Tautonia rosea: one gene and its partner. The protein of the gene in region 1 interacts with the protein of each later gene in a pairwise test. Links are inferred from orthologs where the notes say so. Each region holds a gene or a part of one and is shown on either strand. Other genes may lie near its edges.

Evidence for each region.
Region 2: the proteins of accC (region 1) and ribD interact in binary tests that used the Escherichia coli proteins (3 or more experiments, as listed by UniProt). The link is inferred for Tautonia rosea from one-to-one orthologs.

Annotation. Positions count from the first base shown.
Region 1 is NZ_JABBYO010000007.1:408,632-411,770, reverse strand. The notes cover bases 147-2,968. They hold accC (acetyl-CoA carboxylase biotin carboxylase subunit), read right to left. Parts: upstream 2,341-2,968; coding sequence 952-2,340; downstream 147-951. Other genes in these bases: accB (acetyl-CoA carboxylase biotin carboxyl carrier protein), read right to left, coding at 2,482-2,968; HG800_RS15025 (RNA polymerase sigma factor), read right to left, coding at 327-899. Also shown: HG800_RS15030 (PEP-CTERM sorting domain-containing protein), read right to left, coding at 1-103; more of accB, read right to left, coding at 2,969-3,000; HG800_RS15010 (M24 family metallopeptidase), read right to left, coding at 3,082-3,139. UniProt on the Escherichia coli protein: This protein is a component of the acetyl coenzyme A carboxylase complex; first, biotin carboxylase catalyzes the carboxylation of the carrier protein and then the transcarboxylase transfers the carboxyl group to form malonyl-CoA.
Region 2 is NZ_JABBYO010000002.1:238,966-242,160, forward strand. What follows is about bases 303-3,180. They hold ribD (bifunctional diaminohydroxyphosphoribosylaminopyrimidine deaminase/5-amino-6-(5-phosphoribosylamino)uracil reductase RibD), read left to right. Parts: upstream 303-1,115; coding sequence 1,116-2,246; downstream 2,247-3,180. Other genes in these bases: HG800_RS03720 (hypothetical protein), read left to right, coding at 303-1,092; HG800_RS03730 (redox-sensing transcriptional repressor Rex), read left to right, coding at 2,460-3,152. Also shown: more of HG800_RS03720, read left to right, coding at 1-302. UniProt on the Escherichia coli protein: Converts 2,5-diamino-6-(ribosylamino)-4(3h)-pyrimidinone 5'-phosphate into 5-amino-6-(ribosylamino)-2,4(1h,3h)-pyrimidinedione 5'-phosphate.

The DNA of each region.
Region 1 (3,139 bases):
CGTATTTTGACAGCAAAATCTGTTCGCCCCGAGCCCCCGCGACAGGCACCAGAAGCGTCAGAAACGAGACGGCAAGCAGTGCGCGAACCTGGTGATTGCTCATCGGTTGAGTTTCTCCTCGATCATCGCCCCCGAAGGCGCACACGCTCATCGGGGCCAGGACCTCTTGGCCGCCCGAGGCGTCCGATCGCACCGGGCTTCACGACTGGAAGTGCGCCGGCTCCACGATCCTGTCCAATCGAGAGAGAAATTCCTCATGCGGCGTTGACGGGAAGCATCACGCCATTCTCAACGGCCGGCGGCCTCGCCTCTCCCCGGTCAACACATCAGTCAATCAACCCCCGCCCTTCCTGGCGAAGCCGCCTCAATACCCGAGACTTGGCAATCAGCACGGCGTTGACCGTCAGTCCCAGCTCCTCAGCCACCTCGGCGGCAGGAAGCCCTTCGATTACCTGGCGATGGAACGATCGCCAGACCGGGGCCGAGAATTCCGACTCAATCCCTTCCAGCAACCGCTGCGCAAGATAACGGTCGTGTTCGAGATCCCAAACCCGGTTCAGGTCGCTCTCGGGGTCCTCAAGCTGTTCCAGGTTCGGAACCGGACTGCCGTTCCCCTCTCGGCGACGTGACCGCCAGTAGCCGAGAATCCGGTGCACCGTGATCCCTCGAATCCAGGTCCGGAACGCCCCTTTCCGGCCCGAATGGTCGAACTCGGGCAACTCGCGAATGACCACGAGCAGGATTTCCTGGAGCAAGTCCTCGGCGTCGAGCGATGAAATGCCCTGCTGCTGGAGTTGGCGGAGGATGAACGGGGAATACAACTCGGCCAGCCGCCGCCAGGACGCCTCCTCGGGGTCGCTCCGAAGTCGATCGAGCAAGCTCAGGGGCGTTTCACTCATGGCAGCGCTGTCCAATCGTTCGGGCCCTCCCCGGCTCCACGGGCCCCTGCCCTCAACCCGCGTCTTGAACAATCTTCTCCCGAGGCGCCAGCAGCACGCGCTCGACCCAGGTGGTATCGATCCGACCCTCGGCGAAGTCCGGATTATGGAGGATCCGTTCGTGCAACGATGCGGTCGTGGTGATCCCCTCGATCCGCAGCTCGTCCAGTGCCCGAAGCATCCGGGCGATCGCCTCGGATCGCGTCGGGGCATGTACGAGGAGCTTGCCAATCATCGAGTCATAATTCGGCGGCACACGATAGCCGGGGACGATGTGGGAGTCCCATCGCACGCCGATGCCTCCCGGAATTCGCAGGCCGGAAATCAGCCCCGGGCTGGGGCGGAAGTTGTGCTCCGGGTCTTCACAGTTGATCCGGCACTCGATCGCGTGGCCCAGTTGCGGCACGTCGGCCTGGTTGACCGACAGCGGCTCTCCGTTGGCAACCCGGATCTGCTCCTTGATCAGGTCGATCCCGGTGACCAGTTCCGTCACAGGATGCTCCACCTGAATCCGGGCATTGACCTCGATGAAGTAGAAGTTGTAATCGGCATCCACCAGAAACTCGCACGTCCCCGCGTTCACATACCCGGCCGTCTTGGCCAGTCGAACGGCGGCCTCGCAAATCTTCCGACGAACGCGGCTCGGCAAGGTCGGCGCGGGAGATTCTTCAATGAGCTTCTGGTGCCTGCGTTGAAGACTGCACTCGCGTTCCCAGCAATGAATCACATTGCCATGCGAATCGGCCAGCAGCTGCACCTCGACGTGCCGGGGGCGGTCGATGAACTTTTCCAGATAAATGCTCGGGTTCTTGAAGGCGGCGTCGGCCTCGGCCCGGGCCTGGGCGATGGCCGTCCGGAGGGCCGCTTCCTCCCGACAGACGCGCATCCCCTTCCCACCGCCACCGGCCGCGGCCTTGATCAAGACCGGATAGCCAATCTGCCGAGCCACCCGCACCGCGTCGTCGTCGCTATCGACCGGACCATCCGAGCCGGGCACAAGCGGGACCTTGGCGGCCTGGGCCGCGGCCTTGGCCTCGGTCTTCAAGCCCATCCGGCGGATGGCCTCGTGGGGCGGACCGATGAACTCGAAATTGCAGGCGCGGCAGACCTCGGCGAAGTGGGGATTCTCACTCAGGAACCCGTAACCGGGATGGATCGCGTCGACATCGGCAATCTCGGCCGCGGCGATCAGCCGGGGAATATTCAAATAGCTGTCTGCCGCCGGAGCCTTGCCGATGCAGATGGCGCGGTCGGCCAGGTCCAGATATGGGGCCCCGCGATCGGCCTCGGAGAACACGGCCACCGATTCCAGGCCGAGTTCCTTGCAGGCGCGGATGATCCGCAGGGCGATCTCGCCACGATTGGCGACGAGGATACGACGAATCTTCGACGGTTCAGCCATCGGCGAGGGTCCGGGGTGTTCCGGGCTCCTCGCGGGGTGGCGCCGGGCGGTGCTCCCGCGAGGGTCTCTGTGATCCAACCGCCAGGCCCGATCTGAAGGCCCGGGGGCATCGGGGAGCGGAGCGGGGGACATGGCCAATGCTCAGGCCGGTTCGACGCGGAACAAGGGCTGGCCGTACTCGACCGGCTGCTTGTCCTGAACCAGGATCTCAACGATCCGGCCCGAGACGCCAGCCGGAATCTCGGTAAACACCTTCATGGCCTCGATGATACAGACCGTCGTCTCGGGACGAACCGTGGCACCCACGGCCACGAACGGCGGAGACTCCGGCGAGCCCGACTGGTAGAAGGTGCCCACCATCGGACTCTCGATGAGCGTCCCTTTCACCTCCGGAGCCGCGGCCGGGACCGCAGTAGCAGCCACGGCCGGAGGCACACTTCCCGCCGGGGGCGTGGGCATCGGCGTAACCGGGACCGGCGCCTGAGCAAGCGGAACGACAGCCTGTTCGGTCCGACGACGCAGACGGATCTTCGTCGGTCCTTCGACCAGGTCGATGGACGTCAGGTCGTAATGATGCATCATCCGGACCAGTCGATGGATCCGGCGGACATTATCCGGGTCGGGATGTTCACCCGCCGACCCGGTCGGGGATTCGGCCATTCCTGCGCTCCGATCGCTCTGCTTCGCTCGGCGTCGAGAAGCTTCGGGGATCTGTCCTCGGACCATCCGGGACGCACGCCTTCAGGCTCCCGGCGTGTCACCTCGAAGGGAATCGAGGTCACGAGGAACCCGGGAAAGG
Region 2 (3,195 bases), on another replicon or contig:
ACATTTGCCGCAATGATGCTCTCGGCCACGGCGTTGCCAGTGGTGCTGACGCCCCTGTCGCCTGCCATCGATCGATTGGCCGGTATGCCGCTGCAGACCAGGCTGGAGCTGTCTAAATCACTCGAACGCTTTGAACAGCTGCCGACTGCCGAGCAACAGGCAATCCGGGAACTCGACCGCGAACTGTCGAAGCTTGATCCCGAGGAGCGCAAGCGATACCTCGACCTGATGCGACGCTTCGGAGCCTGGTTCCACCGACTTGATGAAGAAACCCGCCTCGCGTTTCAGTCGGCCTCCTCCGAAGATCGGTTTGTCATCCTCCGCCAGGAGCTTGGTCCCGACTCAGCTCCCGAGTCGCCTGGACTCGATATGGCCGTCTGGTTTCGGGCCGACACCTTTAATCCCGTCCCGCTCTACGATGCAGTGACCTTGATGCGGGTCTGGGCTTTACTCGATGACGCGGCACGTCGTCAGGTCGAAGTAGCGCGCTCTCTGGACGAGACGATCACCTTGCTTCGTCAGTTTGCTCGTGATCGCCAAATCGAACCATCTCCCGAGGTGCGCGAAGCCTTTCGAGCGATCCTTGAGGACCAGGGGAGACTCGGCCAGCGAGGAGTCCGTTTGTTGCCCGAAGTCCCCGACCTGGGAGCCTGGCTGCTCGATGGTGAAGATCCGAGTGAGAACCGGCCTTTCGGAGGTGGGCCAGGCAACTTCCCAAGACGACCTCCTGGTCCTTCGGGGCCCCAAGCCGAGGGAATGCGAATCAATGCCGCTCGATTGAGTGCGGCCCGGTTATCGCTCCTCCGCATCGCCGAAATGGAATATCTTCGAGTGCTTCGAGATCAGGCTGATGGGGCGGCACTTGCCGTACTGCCCTTATTCGAGGCGCGACTGCCCCAATGGTATCGTGATCTCCTCGACCCACTTCCTCCCGAGGTCGTTCGACTGCGTTTGCGAGCGCTTCGGCAACTCGCGCTCAACGATCCCGATCTGATGCGATGGCTTGAGCAGATTACGCCTGTCTCCGCTCCTGGAGCCGATGGTACTGCTTCGCCTTCCGAGGATCGCCCCTCGCTGGTCAGGCCGTTTTGAAGCGTTCGGAGTGTGGATCTGCCGTGCCAATCGTCACTGAGGAAGACCGCCGCTGGATGCGGCTTGCTCTGGCCGAAGCAGGCCGAGGGCTTGGATGGGTTGAACCGAATCCGATGGTCGGCGCCGTGGTCGTCCGCGACGGTAAGCTGGTGGCGGTCGGACATCACGCTCGGTATGGAGGTCCCCATGCCGAGGTCGTTGCCCTGCAGGCGGCAGGCGAGGCTGCTCAAGGTGCGACGCTCTATGTCACGCTCGAGCCGTGTTGCCACGTTGGAAAAACGCCTCCGTGTACCGATGCTGTCATTGCCTCGGGCATCACGAGGGTTGTCGCCGCGATGCGAGACCCCTTTCCACGGGTCGCCGGTGGTGGGTTTGCCCGACTGCGTGACGCAGGCCTGAAGGTGCAATGGGGGGTCGAGGAGACGGAGGCCAGGTTCCTGAATGCTCCCTATCTCAAACGCTTAACGGTCGGTCGGCCCTTCGTAACGGCCAAATGGGCCATGACGCTCGATGGGAAAACAGCTTGCCAATCCGGAGACAGCAAGTGGATCTCGAACCCGAGGTCCCGAAGCGTTGTGCATGCGTTGCGAGGTCGAATGGATGGAATCCTGGCCGGAATTGGCACCGTCTTGCTCGACGATCCCGAACTAACCGCTCGTCCCAATGGGCCGAGAAGTCCGACCCGCATTATCCTTGATTCAACCGCTCGATTGCCGATCGATTCAAAGCTTGCCCTGACGGCTCTTCGCGTTCCGGTCTGGGTTGTCGTTTCCCAAATGGCCCCCCCTGATCGGGTCCATTCGCTTCAGCAGATGGGAGTCGAGCTGATTCCAATGCAGGGCGATGGCCCGATTCCGATTCCCGATTTGCTCGACGAATTAGGGCGTCGTGGCCTTACCAATGTCCTTGTCGAAGGGGGAGGCCGGGTTCTCGGTGCCTTCCTCGACGCCGGAGAGGTCGACGCGGTCGAGGTCTTCATCGCGCCGACTCTTGAAGGCGGCTCGCATCACTTCACTCCCTTTCGGGGCCTGGGAGTGACCCGGATGGCCGAGGCACTTCGACTCACTCGACACCGTGTTTCGTTGCTTGATGGCGATGTTTCGTTGAGTGGTCAGATCGCTCGCCCGTGGTGGCAACTGACCGACAGCGCTTGACCACTCGCCTGGCTTCCCGATAATCTCAATAGGGTTGATTCGTCAGAAAAGACTGGTTTTTTGTTAGGCGAACAACGCGTTTTGGCGGCACGACACAGGATCGCGGTTGTGGCCCGTTTCCGATCATCCTGGCGGACCGATGCCCTCGCAAACGGAACGGCAGAACGAATCGGCCATCGATCGCCCCGTCCCCAACCAGGAGGGTCCGGTCTGGTGCGGGAGCCTCATCACGACAATCCGTCACCCAAGCCTGCGCCCAAGGCTGTGGTCGGGCGATTGAGCCTTTACCTCCGGCAGCTGGAAACCTTTGCCCGTCAAGGACGAGAAACAATATCGAGCAGTCAACTCGGCAAATCCTTGGGGCTCAATGATGCGCAGGTTCGAAAGGACCTGGCGTATTTCGGCCAGTTTGGGCAACCCGGTTTGGGCTACCGCATTGCTGACCTGATCACTGAACTTCGCACCATACTCGGCGTGGATCGTGACTGGCCGACCGCCCTGGTGGGACTCGGAAATCTGGGTCGAGCCTTACTCGGATATAAAGGGTTCCGGGTTCGACGATTTCATATCGTCTCGCTTTTTGACAATGATCCCAAGAAATTGGGCCATTGCATTGAGGGTTTGACTGTCAAACATCTCGACGAGCTTCCTCAGACCGTTGCATCCGAGGGACTGCGTCTGGCCATTATTTGTGTTCCGGCCGAGTCTGCTCAGCGAGTGGCGGATCAGTTGGTAGCCGCCGGGATCCGGGGCTTGTTAAACTTCACGCCCACGGCACTCTTTGTTCCGCAGGACGTCAGCGTCGTCGCGGTCGACCTGAGTGTTCAACTGGAACATCTGGCCTATTCCGTCCACAACCTGCAATCCTCGAATCGAGAAGCCGGTGACATCTCCGCGGCAAGTTGACGGATGAGGAGGGGTCGAACCTTTTCGACGCCCGCCTCATCTG